3 regions of the Roseburia rectibacter genome follow, and region 2 is predicted to be linked to each of the others. Evidence: a T-box and tRNA genes for the amino acid it is inferred to sense, from the RefSeq annotation. Region 2 holds a T-box; the other regions hold tRNA genes.
What was found. A T-box is a leader RNA that pairs with one kind of tRNA and senses whether it is charged. The one in region 2 lies ahead of thrS (threonine--tRNA ligase), so its partner is inferred to be a tRNA-Thr.

Region 1 (6,008 bases), 970 kb from region 2:
GATCAGCCGTCCTTCTTTTTTCACATCGATCGTTCCGGTGATCTTCGTATCGGAAAATGACGTCATCTCCATCGTCTGCTCATTTAATGTCTGATAAGCAGTATCTACTGCATCGAGATTTAAGGCATATGCAGTAATGTTCACCCTCTCCTCGCTGCTGTTTTTGATCTTTACTTCCGTACCTGCCGTGCAGTATCCAAGATCAAGCGTATAACCATGCGAAACTTTCGTGAAAGATTTTGTCCTGCCGTCACTGATCTCTTCTGTCAGGCTGTCCACGGTCGTCGAATCATAGGTAGCAAAAATATATGCATCTTCCTGCACATCAATCGTTGATTCTCCGACCACTGATTCCGATGGGATCTCTGTCAGCATCGTCTCATCTGCACCGAGAAGTTCTGCAAGTTTATTCTGCGCTGTGATCTCGTCTAAATCAGAATAATCCCACGCTTCGATCACATTCTCATCCATCATAAAGCCAAGCGGGAGCACGTATTTATTTTCATAGAGATAAGTGTTTCCGCTTCCTGCCACAAAAGAACGGATCGGATTTGCCTCAAGCGCATTATCTGCGATCACATAGCGCAGGGATAACATCGCAGATAAAAGCGGTGTTGCCCCATTCACGCAGTAAAAATTCTTACCGCCCTCCATTCCGACTGCCTGATAAAAATGACTGACATCTAAATTCATCAGTGACGAAAACTGTGTTGCAGAACGATATCCATACAATGCGGCATCATTTTTCGTTTTACGCTCTAATTCCTCTGTCCGGTAAAATAATACGCCTTCCTTCTGTGCCTGATCTTTTGCCTCTGCAAGTACCACATGATAATCATCCACCGCCTTTACATAAGCAGTCCTGCTTGTTGTCTCAAGTCCGGTCACATTGTAATTAAAGAATAATTCTAACAGCATCGCTACGCAGCCACAGACAAGCATGATCTTCTTCAGTTCTTCCCTGGTTGCCCTTTTGATCCTTCCGATCTTTTTTACCTCATCTTCCCGGATACATTCCTCCGCATAAAAATAGATCAGCAGCACCACAATATAGCTGCCCAGAAATACATAAGTTGCCGTTGCCGCGCTCTCTCCTAAGATCGTCCCATCGGAAAAATGACAGGAAACTGCCATCAGACCAACTGATGCCACTCCCGCTGCGATCACATCTAAAAACCGCGTCCCTTTAAAATGTAAAAATGCCTCATATGCAACCGCAAGCAATAAAAATGCGTATAAAAAAGTCTGTCTTCCCGGCAGGGAATCAGGAAAATGCATACCATGCCAGATGAAATCAAGTATATTATTTGAAAAACTGAGAACAAAAAATACTGCCAGAATTCCACGCGCCAGCTTCTTTTTCCAGGATATTTCACGATTAAGCAAATATAGTACAAACAAAAGAATAACAAATACTCCACAGTAAATATTTGGCCAGTGGTCTTTTCCTGTATAGGGCTCTGCCATCACAGAATGTCTTCCCAGCTCCGCAATGATGTTAAAATACCATTCCATCGTATCCGGGAACGAAATATTCTGTGACCCACTCGCACCAAGTGTGATCGCCTCAGGAATGATCAGAACTGCACCCGTTCCACCTGCCAGAAGAGAATAAACTGCAAAACGAATCCAGGCCCCGATCCCTGTTTCCTTATTTTCAAGCCATGTGATCAAAAACCAGATCACCTGAAAAATGCATACCATGATCGCAATGTAATAATTACTGATAATGCATAAAGACAGCGAGATATAATAAAGCAGTACCTTTTTCTCTTTGATCAGTTTTTCGAGTCCAAGAACAACAAGCGGCGCTAACATCATACAGTCTAACCACATGATATCCCATGCATAGGCTGCGGAGAATCCGCACAATGCATAGGCTGTCGCAAAAATACTGACCGCAATATGATTTTTTTCAAAGTGCTCTTTTAAATAATAACCAAAAAACAGTCCCGCAAATGAAATTTTCAAGATCACAAGCAAGGTCATAAATTCGATCACATGATTTTGCGGACATAACAGCAGCAGCCAGTTCAGGGGGCTTGCCAGATAATAGGCATACAGAGAGATGAAATCTGCCCCCAGTCCGACATTCCATGAGTAAAACAGACTGCCGCCATGTTTGATCTTATCCATCAGCTCCGTGAAAAAAGGACAGTACTGATGGTACATATCAATGTGTAAAATACACTGCTCTCCAAACGGATAAACATCATGAAGGATACATATCACAACCAGAATAAAAAATGGCAGAAAGAATGAAGCAAGAAGCGGCATTCTTTCTTCCCACAATTGATTTTGTAGTTTCTTTTCTCTTTTCAAAACAAAACCTCTCTTTTTATCATTTTCTAATTGACAGTTCCATGATCAAACAACTCATAATACTGCAGTTTCCGGTAAATATCCATCTCATCTTTTTCATCGGAAGCCCGCACTTCACTGCCATCTGCTTTTACCGTACGCACGGCAGAAATGACCGGATATTCTGTCTTTAAATGCATCAGATAGGAACGGTATTCGTCCAGTGGAACACCTGCACGCTCTAACACTTCTGCTGCAAGATAATTTGCACTCGTATCTGCACCCGTTTCCTCATCAATATCATAATTTGCCCATACCACATAAGGAACCTGATAACGCAGTTTCTGCTGTTCCTCTGTCAGGTGATTCCAGGACATTCCATTTTTTGCAAGAACCGTAGATGCAACGGCATCACTCGGCTGGTGATCCCCGAAGAAAACGATCACTGTTTTTTCATCTGCATCTTTAAAATAAGAGATTAAAGACTCCAACGCTGAATCAGAAAGTTTTACCAGCGATAAATACTGCTGCAGCGAAAAATTAGTGGAATCTTTCACTGAGATATCCGGGGTAAAATTGCCATACTGATCCTGATATCCACCGTGATTCTGCATTGTCACATTAAAAACAAACAATGGTTTATCTGTTTCTTTATTTTCATAAAATTCGATAATCTTATCCACACAGCTCTCATCACTGATATACTGTCTCACATACTGTGGATTCACATACTCATCTTTAAATACACTTTCGTTAAAACCTAACATCGGATAAACCGTATCACGTTCCCATCCGCCTGCATTGTATGGATGTGTTGCAATCGTCTGATATCCTAATGTTTTCAGATAATCCGGAAGTGCCTTTAAATCCCCATTGATATACTGCTGGTACGGAATACTTCCCTGTGGAAGAAATGCCATGGTATTGCCGGTCAGAAATTCAAACTCGGTATTTGCCGTATTTCCGCCACATACAGATACGTTTAACATTCCGGTAACCGTATTTTCTGCTCCCTGTTCCAAGCTGTGAATAAACGGCATGTAATCCTCATTTGTCTCAAAATCACCCAGAACCGACAGATCCGAAAACGACTCATTCATCATCACAATGATATTTGGAAGTTCTTCATCCTTTTGTGTATCATCTTTTGCTGCCGGATCAGTATCCTCCGACATTGCACCTCCTGCTCCGTAGGAATCAAGCACTGCCTGTGCCTCCGAGTCACTGTAATGCTCCGGTTTATCGATCGACATATATGCAAGATTCATCACAAATGTGACTGCCATTCCATCCACATCTGTCATGTAGACCGGTGTAAACAGCTTATTATAAAGTCTGTGGCTGTTCTGAAAGCTCTCCTGCTGTAAGGTTCCCGCAAACAGTGAAAGCACCACAGCCACAAGTGCTGCCGGAATAAGCCGTTTCCAGAATACAAAACGTGTTACTTTTACCTTTATAAAATGAAATAATGCGATTGCCACAAGAAACACCAGTGTTACCACGACCATACGCGTATCCGGCATAAAATTATAATTATCCGCCACACTCGCCGCCGTTTTCCATGAAAAAATATCCCACGGCACGATCGGATTTGTACGGAAACGCACTACATAACTGTTTGCAATACCATAGATCATCGCCACACCATAAACGATCCGGTGTGCTGTCTTTAATTTTCCTGTCAGCAAAAACAGTACAATCGTTACCAGTAAAAACAGTACAATATTAAAAAACTGAGCCCACGGACGCACGACCATAAACGGATTGTGTGAATAACACTCCATAAGATAAAAACATGCCGCAGGCGGCAATATGACAAGCAGCAACGATATGATACTGCTTCCTGCCTTTTTTAAAATATCATTCTTCTTATCCGACTTTTTGTTCCTGGCTGCTATTTTCTCATTTCTCTGCTCTTTTAATTTTTCCCAGAAACCTTTTGGTTTCGTATTTTTTCTTTTTCTGCTAGCATTCATGTCAAACCTCATTTCAAGGGTGTATCTTCCCTTTAGATAATTAGCCGAATGATATTTTAGCACATTCCTCCAGCAAATAACATCTATTCGTAAAAAATTCATAAATTCATAAGTTTCCAGTATTGCAACACTATTTCCCAGCCTTTATTTTTTGCATGTTCTGTCGAATAAAATAGTTATTTTGACGCTTTATGTTAATAAAGCAATAATCTTTCCCACAGACGTCTTTATTGTCTTGACATTTCAAATAATTTTTTTTAACATGAAAATATATACAATACCTGTATCGATTTGAGTGGCGCAAAAAGGAAGATGAAAATGAATAGTGAATCTGAAATCAACCGTCTGACAAAAGAGAATGAAACTTTCCGAAAAATCATTGAAACACAGCAGCATACGATCAATCTTCTCATTGATCATTTTATTGCCGGTAATACAGATAAACAGATCAAAAAGAACTAAATTTTGTATTTTTATTAAAAAAACAGAGCGACCGTCTGCCGCTCTGTTCCTTTTATCCGTGATAAAAAATCTTCCTTCAAAATATGCAATCTGCTGTTTATGATCTTTTTGGGCACAAAAAAAGCTGCTGACGGGAATCGGACCCGTGACCTCCGCACTACCAATGCGACGCTCTACCGACTGAGCCACAGCAGCATTGTGTTTTTCAACACCTGTATTACTATACAATAGGATTGTACGCTTGTCAAGCATAAAATGCAGGAAATTTTTGTAATTTTTCAAAAAATTTACACAATCCCAGATCAACATTCCATGTCTCACCGGGATTGTGTTCTTCGGGTCTTCTGGCCAGATGGTGTTTTGTCACCACATCCGTTATGTTCTTCCCGTTTTGTTTCAATCAGCCTCTCCTTTTTTACATCCGATTCATAATCTTGATGTGTGACTTAAAAAGAGAATAATATTTCATTCCCTTATCTTTGCCATAATGTCCCTGCAATGCAGCTCTTAATGAATTGAGATTCTTTCTCTTCGCATTTGCCTTATACAAAAACGAGGAAAAATCTTCCGGACAGTCCAGTTTTGGATCACTGTAGGCAAATACTGTCTGACAATAAACATCAAACTTCTCTTCCTCACTGATCGCATTCTGATTCTCACGGCAGATCGCATATGCAGAACTGTTCTTTGCTTCCTGGTAAAGTTCTTTTCCAATCTCTTCCCCAAAGAACAATACCAGTGCATTGTGAAAATCTGCAAGACGATCTTTGCTGATGCAGGTAAGCAGGCTGCGGATAACCTCATCCTGTTCCTTTGAAATCTCTGGTGTTTTCACCATTATATTCTTCTCAGGATCTGCATCTGACAATTCTTCATCCTGCTGATTCCCATCTGCTGTTTCATCCGGTCTCATAATTTCATCCGGCATTTCCATCTGAATCTCTTCTGGTTCAGACATTTCTTCTGATTCCGCATATTTTTCTGTCTGTACCTGTTCTTCCGCAGTTACCGTTTCGTTTTTCATAGACTCAGCTGTCTGCTCCGTCGCAGCTTCTGTCTCGTGTTTCAGAAACTCTGCGGTCTGCCCTGTCGCAGCTTCTGTCTCGTGTTTCAGAAACTCTGCCGTCTGCCCTGTCGCAGCTTCTGTCTCGTGTTTCAGAAACTCTGCCGTCCGCCCTGTCGCAGCTTCTGTGGAATTTTCCAATAACTCTGCTGTTTTTGTCTTCTGCTGTAATCTGCGGCTTAATTCTTTTCCGCTGATACGCTGTA
Region 2 (6,008 bases):
GGAAACATCCTGTTTCCATGGAAACTTCATACGATGAAAAACGGATTGCGCATCGGTATCGCTGGTATTGTAACGGATTATGTAAACATCTGGGAAAAAGAAGAAAACTTAAAAGGAATCCATATTACAGATCCTTTTGAGGCAGCGAAGAGGGCACTTGCCCAGATGAAAGAGCAGACAGATCTTACGATCTGCATTTATCACGGAGGTTTTGAGTGTGATTTAGAAAGCGGAGCGGTGCTTTCTAAGACGACTGAAAATGTGGGTTACAGGATCTGTAAGGAACTGGATTTTGATATCTTACTGACCGGACATCAGCATATGTCTGTGCCTGGAAGAGAGCTGTTTGGAACTTATACAGTACAGCCATGTGATAATGCAAAAGAATATCAGTATCTGGAGGTCACCGTGACAGAGGATAAAAAGAGCATCAGGTCCGAATTGCGGCAGTCAGAGCCCACAAAGGGGGCTGGGCTTGCAGATAAATACCGTTCTACGGAAAATTCCGTGCAGGCATGGCTTAATCAGCCAATTGGTCATTTGAGCCGTGCAATCATGCCGGAAGAAAAGGTAAAAATGGCATTGTATGGCTCACCGATCGCCGATTTTTTAAACCGTATCCAGCTTCATTTTTCGGGAGCAATGTTATCGTCCGTCGGTCTGGCAAATGAAATCGCAGGTTTCCGCAGTGAAGTGAGCACACGCGATATCATAGCCACTTATCCATATCCGAATACACTTGTGGTCTGTGAGATCACGGGTGCACAGCTAAAGACAGTAATGGAGCGCAGTGCAGAATACTTTGCATATGATAACGAAGGAAATGTCTGTGTTTCCGACAGCTTCCTGGTTCCAAAGGTGGAACATTATAATTATGACTATTATATGGGTGTGGATTTTGAAATCAATCCAAAAAACCCGGTCGGAAGCAGGATCGTGGGGCTTTCAAGAGACGGAAAGCCGGTTTTAGATGAAGATAAATTTACATTATGCCTGAATAATTACCGTTACAGCGGTGCTGGTGGATATGATGTTTACACAGAATGTCCGCTGGTCAAAGAAATCAATGTGGAGATGGTGGAACTGATCATGGATTATTTCCACGAATATCCATATATTGAGGTGTGATGTATGAAAGAATAAACTTGACAGAATGCATTCTATGAAATAAAATCAAAGAAACGCATTGAAGAGAAGAGTACTGATCGGAAATTTTAAAGAGAGAGATACATTTTGGTGTGAGTATCTTAAAATGGAACTTCAGGAAGACCATCTCTGAGCGGCCCTAATCCGGTCCGGTGATTCCGTTATCATCAAAATGAGTGATTTTCCACATGGAGATAAACGGGGTGGAACCGCGGATAAAAATGTTTATTCGTCCCTTATACAGATACGTTGTCTGTATAAGGGACTTTTTAGTTTAGGAAAAGGAGATTAATCATGGTAGATTTTAAAGAAGACGAGAGACTGAATACGCTCAACCATTCCTGTGCACATGTGATGGCACAGGCAGTAAAACACTTATATCCGAACGCAAAGTTCTGGGTAGGACCTGTTGTAAAAGAAGGATTTTATTATGATATCGATCTTGGCGATACTGCTGTCAATGATGATGTGATCGCAGCGATCGAAAAAGAGATGAAAAAAGTCTGCAAAGAAGGTAAAAAGATTTACAGACGTGAGATCTCAAAAGCAGAAGCGTTAGAGCTTTTTAAAGATGATGAGTACAAACTTGACCTGATCGATGGCTTGGAGGATGGAAATATTTCCGTATACGATCAGGGCGATTTCACGGATCTCTGCCGTGGACCGCATGTTGACAATACCAAATTATGTAAAAACTTTAAACTGATCAAATATTCCGGTGTTTACTGGAAAGGTGATGCAAATAACCATGTAATGCAGCGTATCTACGGTGTATGTTTCCCGACTGCAGAAGAGTTAGAGGAGCATTTAAAACTCTTAGAGGAAGCAAAAGACCGTGATCACAGAAAGATCGGTAAAGAGATGCACCTGTTTATGTCTGACGATCTGGTTGGACGCGGACTTCCGATGTTCCTTCCAAAAGGATACACGGTATGGCAGGAACTTGAAAATTATATCAAAGCGAAAGAGCGCAAACTTGGTTATCTTCACGTTATGACACCTTGTGTTGGTACCGTAAATCTTTATAAAACTTCCGGTCACTGGGATCACTACAAAGAGAATATGTTCCCGGCAATGGAAATGGAGGGTGAATCTTTTGTACTCCGTCCGATGAACTGCCCGCATCACATGATGATCTATGCGAACAGAATGCATTCCTATAAAGATCTGCCGATCCGTATCGGCGAGATCGCACATGACTTCCGTTTTGAGGCAAGTGGAACCTTAAAAGGTATCGAGAGAGGAAGACATTTCTGTCAGAATGATGCCCATCTGTTTGTAACACCGGAGCAGATCGAATCTGAGTTTGCAAAAGTAGTAGAACTGATCTTTGATACTTACAAAGATTTCAATATCACAGATTACCGCTGTGTACTCTCCTTAAGAGATCCGGAAGATAAAGTCAAATACCATGATGACGATGAAATGTGGAACAACGCAGAGAATGCACTCCGTAAAGTGCTTGACGATATCGGTATCGAGTATACAGAAGAGATCGGCGAGGCTGCTTTCTACGGACCAAAACTTGACGTTAATGTAAAACCGGCGATCGGTAATGAGTATACACTTTCAACCTGCCAGTTAGACTTCTGTCTGCCGGCAAAATTCAACCTGTCTTATATTGACAGCGACGGAACCAAGAAAACACCGGTTGTTTTACACAGAGCGATTTTAGGTTCTCTCGATCGTTTCATGGCATACATTTTAGAGGAGACAAAAGGAAACCTGCCGTTATGGTTAGCTCCGGTTCAGGCTAAGATCCTTCCGGTCAAGAATGAGGATGAAGAACTTAACGCATATTCTCATGACTTATATAAGTATCTGGATGATAGCGGAATCCGTGTTGAGATCGATGAGAGAAACGAGAAACTCGGCTACCGTATCCGTGAAGCACAGATGGAGAAAGTGCCGTATCTGTTAGTGCTTGGTAAGAACGAAGCAGCTGACGGAACCGTAAGCTACAGACTGCATGGAGAGCAGAATTCCACCACAGTTTCCAAGGAAGATTTCCTTGCACTGTTAAAAGAGGATATCCGCACAAAGAAGATCAATCCTGCAGCATTAAAATAAACAGAAATATGAAAATGCGGTGTGTCCGGCAGGATGTGCCGCATTTTTTCAGTCAGACAGGAAACAAAAACCTGATAAATAAATTGTCAAAGATGTATATTGTAATCAAAATTAAATGATAGTAGAATGGTATTAATATAAAATCGTTTATGAGAATAAATCAGAAAGAACAAAGGAGGATATTGATGTGACCCTAAGTGGAAAAGTATCATTAAAGGTAAAAATGACGATTCTGATTATTGAGATTTTAATAATCGGATTATATGGAGTAGTTGTCGGAGCAAAAAATATGGGTACTATCCGTAATGATGCGATCACCAGCATGGAAGAATATGTAAGTGAGGAACACCCGGAATATTCCCAGGAAGAAATACAACAGGAACTGCAGCCGATATTGCAGAAAATGCAGCAGGAAAAGAAAGCAAAACAGGATCAGTTTTTCTATTTTATGGTTATTATGTGTATACTCACGGATATATGGGTACTGTATCTTACATTCGACATTACATTAGGCGTCAAAAGATCTGCGCTGTTTGCCGAAAAAATGGGACAGGGCGATTTTACGCAGCGTGTGGAGGAAAAATACCTGAAACGTGAAGATGAGATCGGTATTCTTGCACGCAGCATTCGTAACATTCATCACAATATGAGACATCTGATCGGCTATGTACAGCGCGAAGCGGATACATTGGATGAAACGGTTGGAACAGCAGAGGCGGCACTGACAAAACTTGCGGACGAGATCGACAGTGTATCTGGTATCACGCAGGAACTTGCAGCCGGAAATCAGGAGACCGCAGCAGCTGCACAGGAAGTGAATACGATGTCCGGAGAGATTGAGGAAGCTGCAAAAGGAATTGCAGAGCATGCACAGGAGGGAAACGGAAAAGTTGACGAGATCCATACCAGAGCGGCTGATACGAAACAAAAGATCAGTGCAAGCCGTGCAAATATCAGGAAAGTGCATGGGGAAATCAATGACAGCTTATCGGAAGCACTTGAAAATGCAAAAGTCGTGGAGCAGATCGGTGTTCTTGCGGAGTCCATCATGGGAATCACTTCTCAGACAAATCTGCTGGCTTTGAATGCATCAATTGAAGCCGCAAGAGCCGGAGAGGCGGGAAAAGGATTTGCAGTTGTTGCAGATGAGATCCGTAATCTTGCGGAGCAGTCGGCGAGCACGGTCGGGAATATCCAGGAAGTGACAGAGCGTGTCCAGACAGCAGTTGCAAGACTGACCACAGATGCAAAACGTCTGTTAGAGTTTGTGGGAGGAGACGTCACGGAGAGTTTTGATGATTTTGAAAAAATGGCAGATGATTATAATGAAGATGCAAACTATGTTGAAGAACTTGTAACGGATTTCAGCGCGGCATCCGAACAGCTTTTAGCTTCGGTCAGCGGAGTGGTTGCAAACATTCAGGAGGTAACGAAAGCTGCAAATGATGGTGCGGCAAGTACCGGAAGCATTGCAGAGCGTGTTACCAATGTTGATAGACAGGCAGAAGATATGCGTGAACTGATGAAACAGACGCAGGAGGCATCTTTGATGTTGAGGAAGGACACAAAGAAATTTACGGTTGCATAGACAGGATCAATCTATTGTAAAAAATATTTTGGATAAAGTAAAAATTAGGACTGCACCACCATTTACTAATTTTAAAAGTTCAAGTAAAATATAAGTAAAAAAAGCAAAATTATGCTTTGTAAGACAGGGAGACTTATATGTTACGGGAAAAGATCAAAAATTGGAAAATGGGACTGGCTGCAGTCCTTGTTTTTGTTCTGGTTTTGGGAATGATGGGGATGTCCGGCAGTGTGAAGGCGGCAGACCAGACGGACTCTAAAATGATTGATATCATGTTTGTGCATGATACACATTCCCATCTGAACAGTTTTTCAACGGTAGTGGACGAAAAACAGGAAATGATCGGCGGGTTCGCAAGGATCAAGACGCTGATCGATGAACAAAAGGAGAAAAATCCGGATACATTAGTAGTGGATGGTGGAGATTTTTCCATGGGAACGCTGGTGCAGACCGTTTTTGAGACACAGGCGGCAGAGATTCGGATGTTAGGGGCACTGGGCTGCGAGGCGACAACACTTGGCAACCATGAATTTGATTATCGTTCAAAGGGACTTGCTAAGATGCTTGAAACCGCGGCGGAAAGCGGAGATACCGTGCCGGAGCTTCTTGTCTGTAATATCAACTGGGATGCCATGGAACAGCAGGGACTCTCAGAAGGACAGCAGCAGATCCGTGATGCATTTACGGAATACGGTACGAAAGATTATGTGATGGTGCAAAAGGGCGATGTCCGGGTGGCGCTGCTTGGCGTATTCGGAAAAGATGCACTGGCATGTGCACCGACCTGTGAACTGCAGTTTACGGATCCGGTGGAAGCAGTAAAAAAGACTGTAGCTGAAATTAAGAAAAACGAAGATGCGGATATTATCATCTGTCTTTCCCATAGTGGAACTTCAGAAGATGAGTCAAAGTCAGAGGATGAAATTCTTGCAAAAAAAGTGCCGGATCTGGATGTGATCATCAGTGGACATACGCATACAAAACTGGAGGAGCCGATTGTACATGGGGATACCTATATCGTTTCCGCAGGGGAATATGGCAAGTACTTAGGTTCCTTATCGCTGGAACAAAAGGATGATGGGCGATGGGGCATGAAAGAATATCAACTTACTCCGATCGAGACAGATATTGCGGAAGATGCTGCAACACAGGAAGAAATCAATTCTTTTATGGCGACGGTGGATACCGATTATCTGGCACAGTT
Region 3 (6,008 bases), 2.0 Mb from region 2:
GGATTCTCATCTGTCAGCACCACAGTACGGTTTGCCATCCCGGCAATCGCCCTGTCATGGATGCCCCGGTTAAAAATCGGCGAAACATCAAGCATGATCTGGTTTCTCGCAATTTTCTCAAAAGAAAGATCAAAGGTAACCGGCTTTTCGATCGTCAGATATTTCTCATAGGGAGTCTGATATTTTTCCCATCCCTCACCGACTAACCGTACCGGTATCTTTCTTTTTAAAAGCTCATCAAGTGCCGCTTTCCTGAAATAATCCCTGATGTAGGCATCCGATGCATACATTGTATTCATAAAAAGAGCAAACTGCGCACTGTCAAGTTCCATGTCATTTTCTTTCAGGCATGCCCGAAATGCTTCCTCCATCGGAAGTTCCGGCGTCCCGATCCTCATTTCTATGATCCTTTTCATCAATCCGCAAAAAGGCTCCGGTGCTGCTTTCACAATATCATATACCTTATCCGGTGCATCATAAGTTCCTATAAAAAGGATCCGATCCGCAGGATTTTTTTCCCCGTCAAATAATGCAACCGTCGCTCCAAGCGGGAGCATATGCACGCTCTTTACATTTGGATGATATTTTCTGACATAATCAGCCTGTCCTTCATCCAGCACGATCACATGAAAATTTTTTGCCTGTGTCATCAGACAGTTATAATGAAATAATGGATGATCCAAAATATAATCGTAAAATGGACCATCGATCAGGTCTGTCACCGGTGTTCCGTCATCCATCGCAAGTCTTGGAAGCAGAGAGTTAAAGTCAAAAACTGCACGATATTTTTTTCCAAAAAATGGAGAAAGTACCTTATCAAGATCATCTTTGGATGTAAACTCACATACTGTCGTCTCATAGCCTGCTTCTTCAAACGCACCTGCAAGCTGATGGGCAAAAAAGTTTCCCGACAAATAACAGATTTCCCTGGAACAGAATACTAAAATCTTTTCCTGTGCTTTCATCCGTTTTTCCTCCCGTAAAATACAAACGGACTCCTGCTAAAAGTCTCCCCAAAGCAAAAGTCCGTTTTCATTCTCATTCCTTACTCTCTTACATAACGCAGGCACAAAATTCCAACTAAATATTCTACCACGCAAAGCACCATAAAAACAGTTGCTCCGGCGAAAACCCCTGCTACGATCTGAGCGATCACAGCAATCGCATGCAGCCAGACCGGTACATCATGCAGGCAGCAGGCAATCCCTGCTTCTAACAATACGATCAGACAAACCGGAACAACCGGCATATGCAGAGCAATAATTCCTGCCAGAATAACCGCAAGTGCTGCAACAATGACTGCAAACAGCATCAGCATACTCTGATTCTCTGCAAATAACGTTCCAAGGATACCCCCTATACTCTTTTTTCTGCGCTGCTTTATGGATACGCGCGGCTCCTCTTTTTTTACATAATTTTCAGGTTCACTCATACCTTAATACCTCTCCTCTTTCTGCTATAATGTCATCCGGTCAAATGATCTGCTTACCGGAAAACACGTCATCTTTCTGCATTATATCAATTTATATAAAAAAGAACAAGTAGTTTTCACTTTACCCTCTTTCAAAAAGGATGTATACTGATACAACGAAAATAATTATCTGACAGAAATGGAGAACCCGATGAATCATACAACGATCAACAAACCTGATACATGGTGTTCCATGTGGGGAAATGCAGTTTCAATCGCAGAACACCGGCCGGAAAGCTATGCAAAAGATATTACACTCCGCTATCCGGTCTATGCGCCATTTGACGGAACATCTTTAAGATTTACCTTTGACAATTACTGTGGAAGCGAACCTGTCTCTATCACAAAGGCAACCGTCTCCGTCGCGGACTTCAATACCAACAGCGATTCTGCCCCCAAAATTAATCTGTCCTGCCCGCAGAAGAAATCGACAACAACACAGATTACTTTTTGGGGCAATCCTTCTGTGACACTTGATGCACACAAGCGTATTGTAAGCGATGAAGTTTCCTTTCAGGTTCAGGCAGGACAGACACTTTGTGTCAATCTTTATTTTGCAGACTTTACGCTGATGCAGTCCGCTGTTCTGATCACAGGTCCTCTCTCGAAAGGATTTTTCTCACTGGGTGATCAGACATTAACAGAAGATCTTCCTCTTGATACAAGCAAAACGACAAGCTGGTTTTATTTTTTAAGCAATATTGATATTTTAACATCATCCGACAACCATGCTGTGATCTGCTATGGTGACTCCATTACCGCACAGGCATGGCCGGATGAACTAACGCTCCGTTTAAGACGTGAGGGCAGAAAACACACTTCCATCATCCGACGCGCTGCAAGCGGTACCAGAATTCTGCGCCAGTATGACTGCATTACCTATGATTCCTACGGTTTAAAAGGAAGCAACCGCTTTTTGCATGAAATACCGGCCGCCGGTGCCGATACTATCATTATCCAGCAGGGGATCAATGATATCATTCACCCGGTTGGAACAGATATCAATCCGTTCCGTCCCATGAGCGATCTTCCAACAGCAGAAGAACTCATAGACGGTCTCAAATGGTACACTGACCAGGCACACTCTCTTGGATTGTCTGTCTATATCGGAACACTGCTTCCGATCGAAGGCTGGCGTACCTATGCCCCGTTCCGTGAAGAACTGAAAAATAAAGTCAATGAATGGATCCGCCAGGCGGACGGCTTTGAAGGCTGCATTGATTTTGACCTTGCCGTACGTGACAGCACCAATCCTGCTGCATTCAAAGCAGGCTATGACAGTGGCGACCATCTTCACCCAAGCAGTGCCGGTTACAAGGCAATGGCTGATGCTGTATCTTTACGCTTCCTCTAAATGCTTTCTTACTCTCTGGATCAGCATCTCCAATGCAACCGCATTTTCGCCACCCTCCGGGATTATGATATCTGCACGGCGTTTACTCGGTTCCACAAACTGTTCATGCATCGGTTTTACAGTCGTTAAATACTGATTTATGACACTGTCTAAGGAGCGTCCACGGTCTTTTACATCTCTTACGATCCTTCTTAGAATACGCACATCCGCATCCGTATCTACAAATACACGGATATCCATCAGTTCACACAAGGCCGGCTCGGCAAAGATCAAAATACCCTCAAGTACGATCACCGGTGCCGGCTCCACAAGGATCGTCCTGTCGGAACGGTTGTGAACCGTATAATCATAGACCGGCATCTGCACGGCATTGCCCTTTTTCAGCTCTTTGATATGTTCACATAACAGTTCTGTATCAAATGCATCCGGATGATCATAATTTAACTTTGAGCGGTCTTCATAACTCATCTCATCATGGCGTTTATAATAATTATCATGACGCAGAATACTGACTTCATCACGTCCAAAGCTGTCAACCACTTTATCTGCCAGCGTCGTTTTCCCGCTTCCTGTTCCTCCTGCAATTCCAATTAAAATCGTATTTTTCTCTGCCATAATACCGTTTCCTTTCACATTCTGATATATAAAAAAGAATTTTCTTATTACAAAAAAAGCAAGCGGAACTTTTCAGAAACCACTTGCTCTTATCTGTCCGGACTTCCGGAAGTTATAAGCCAATAGTCGGACTCGAACCGACGACCTACGCATTACGAATGCGTTGCTCTACCAACTGAGCCATATTGGCAATTAATGTGGACTGTCTTTTGACTTGCGCCACACTCGACTAGTATATACATATATTATAAAAAATGCAATACCTTTTTTATATTTTTTTCTAAATTTTTGCAATATTTTATTTTCTATTGACTTTTCCTATGAAATGCATAAAATAATCTTGTTTACTTATTGTAAACAAAACATATATTTTTACAGTTACTATAAAACATCGCAGAAATGAGGATTATTATGGATATCGGAAAGCGTATGAAAGAACTGCGTATCCAGTATGGCCTGACACAGCAGGAACTCGCCGACCGCTCCGAACTGACCAAGGGATTTATTTCCCAGTTGGAACGTAACCAGAACTCTCCGTCTATTGGTACACTGCTCGATATCATACAGTGTCTCGGCACAACACCTGCCGAATTCTTTACGGACGAAGAACCGGAACAGATCGTATTTGAAAAAGATGACTATTTTGAAAAAATCAGTGAAGATGGAAATAAAATGATCGAATGGATCATTCCAAATGCACAGAAAAACAGTATGGAACCGGTACGCCTTACCTTAAAACCCGGCGGCTCCTCCGACACACACCTGCCACATACAGGGGAAGAATTTGGCTATGTATTAAAAGGAACTGTGCGTGTACTATATGGTGGAAGGGCTTATACCGTCCGCGCTGGCGAATCTTTTTATTTCCAGGCCGGTAAAAAACATCGTCTGGAAAATAATGGAAACCGCGATGCCATCTTAATCTGGGTATCTACGCCGCCGAGTTTTTAATTTTATCATGTAACCACTTAGAAAGGGATCATGTTTCTTCTGCTACCAATTAAGAAACGTTTTGAACACAAATGAGCAAAAAACTAATTAATCTGACAGGTATTTCAAAATCTTACGGCGACCATGTCGTATTAGATGATTTAAATTTATATATCCGTGAAAATGAATTTATCACACTTCTCGGTCCATCCGGCTGTGGAAAAACAACCACCCTTCGTATCATCGGCGGTTTTGAGACACCGGATGCCGGCAGTGTCATTTTTGACGGCAAAGATATCACATCATTACCTCCAAATGAGCGCAATTTAAATACTGTTTTCCAGAAATACGCACTTTTCCAGCATATGTCGATTGCAGAAAATATTGCATTCGGACTGCGTATTAAGAAAAAAAGCAAAGAATATATCAATGATAAGATCCGTTACGCCTTGAAGCTGGTAAATCTTGAAGGATTTGAAAACCGCTCTATCGACTCATTAAGCGGCGGTCAGCAGCAGCGTATCGCGATCGCGCGTGCCATTGTAAATGAGCCAAAAGTTCTTCTTTTAGATGAACCGCTCGGTGCTCTCGACCTAAAGCTCCGTCAGGACATGCAGTACGAACTGATCCGTCTGAAAAATGAGCTTGGCATTACATTCGTATTTGTTACCCACGATCAGGAAGAAGCACTTACCATATCTGATACGATTGTCGTTATGAATCAGGGTTACATCCAGCAGATCGGCACCCCCGAAATGATCTACAACGAACCTGTCAATGCATTTGTGGCTGATTTTATCGGTGACAGCAACATTATAAACGGAACCATGATCAAAGATAAGGTCGTGGAAATTTTAGGTGTAAAGATTCCATGTGTTGACGAAGGTTTCGGATGCAATACTCCGGTTGATGTCGTGATCCGTCCGGAAGATGTTGAGATCACGGAACCTGGCGCCGGTTTTATGGATGGTGACATTGTCTCTATTATATTTAAAGGTGTACACTATGAGATCAGTATCATGGCAAATGGTTATGAATGGCTTGTCCACACGACGAAAATGTATCCGGTCGGCACACATGTCGGCATCAACGTGATCCCGTTTAATATCCAGATCATGAACAAACCGGAATCTGAGGACGAGGAGGCTGTAGAGATCGATGCGTAAATTAGGCAGACAGCTTTTAGCAGGACCTTATCTTGTATGGATGATCGGATTTATCCTGCTGCCGATCGTTATTATCTTATATTATGCTTTTACAAACGCTTCCGGTACATTTACCTGGGATAATATTGCAGCGATCGCAGATCCGGTGCATGTAAAATCCATCCTGCTTTCCCTGAAACTCGGATTTTTCTGTACAATAGTCTGCCTGCTGCTTGCCTATCCGCTCGCCATTATCCTAAACAGTTTTCATTTTAAGCATCAGAGTTTCGTTGTATTTTTATTTGTACTTCCAATGTGGATGAACTTTATGCTGCGCATCCTTGCCTGGAGACTTTTACTTTCTAACAACGGTATCGTAAATGCCCTGTTTGGTTTCTTCGGTTTCGGTCCGGTAAAAATGTTAAACACACCGACTGCCGTTGTTTTCGGTATGGTATACGATTTTCTGCCGTTTATGATCCTGCCGATCTAT

Region 1: it encodes a tRNA-Thr, which carries the amino acid that the T-box ahead of thrS (threonine--tRNA ligase) is inferred to sense. The anticodon was not compared.
Region 3: it encodes a tRNA-Thr, which carries the amino acid that the T-box ahead of thrS (threonine--tRNA ligase) is inferred to sense. The anticodon was not compared.

The regions. Positions count from the first base shown of each region.
Region 1 covers NZ_CP092473.1:1,257,794-1,263,801, reverse strand. Annotated here, with positions in the region: gene H8S51_RS06050 (YfhO family protein) at 1-2,322, opposite strand, end outside; gene H8S51_RS06045 (LTA synthase family protein) at 2,349-4,379, opposite strand; gene H8S51_RS06040 (adenylate kinase) at 4,596-4,739, shown strand; tRNA gene H8S51_RS06035 (tRNA-Thr) at 4,862-4,934, opposite strand; gene H8S51_RS06030 (PIN domain-containing protein) at 5,155-6,008, opposite strand, start outside.
Region 2 covers NZ_CP092473.1:288,450-294,457, forward strand. Annotated here, with positions in the region: gene H8S51_RS01360 (bifunctional metallophosphatase/5'-nucleotidase) at 1-1,128, shown strand, start outside; T-box leader at 1,178-1,386, shown strand; gene thrS (threonine--tRNA ligase) at 1,441-3,216, shown strand; gene H8S51_RS01370 (methyl-accepting chemotaxis protein) at 3,404-4,804, shown strand; gene H8S51_RS01375 (bifunctional metallophosphatase/5'-nucleotidase) at 4,942-6,008, shown strand, end outside.
Region 3 covers NZ_CP092473.1:2,297,424-2,303,431, forward strand. Annotated here, with positions in the region: gene H8S51_RS10855 (glycosyltransferase) at 1-965, opposite strand, end outside; gene H8S51_RS10860 (hypothetical protein) at 1,046-1,432, opposite strand; gene H8S51_RS10865 (GDSL-type esterase/lipase family protein) at 1,623-2,825, shown strand; gene udk (uridine kinase) at 2,811-3,440, opposite strand; tRNA gene H8S51_RS10875 (tRNA-Thr) at 3,558-3,630, opposite strand; gene H8S51_RS10880 (cupin domain-containing protein) at 3,852-4,391, shown strand; gene H8S51_RS10885 (ABC transporter ATP-binding protein) at 4,463-5,536, shown strand; gene H8S51_RS10890 (ABC transporter permease) at 5,529-6,008, shown strand, end outside.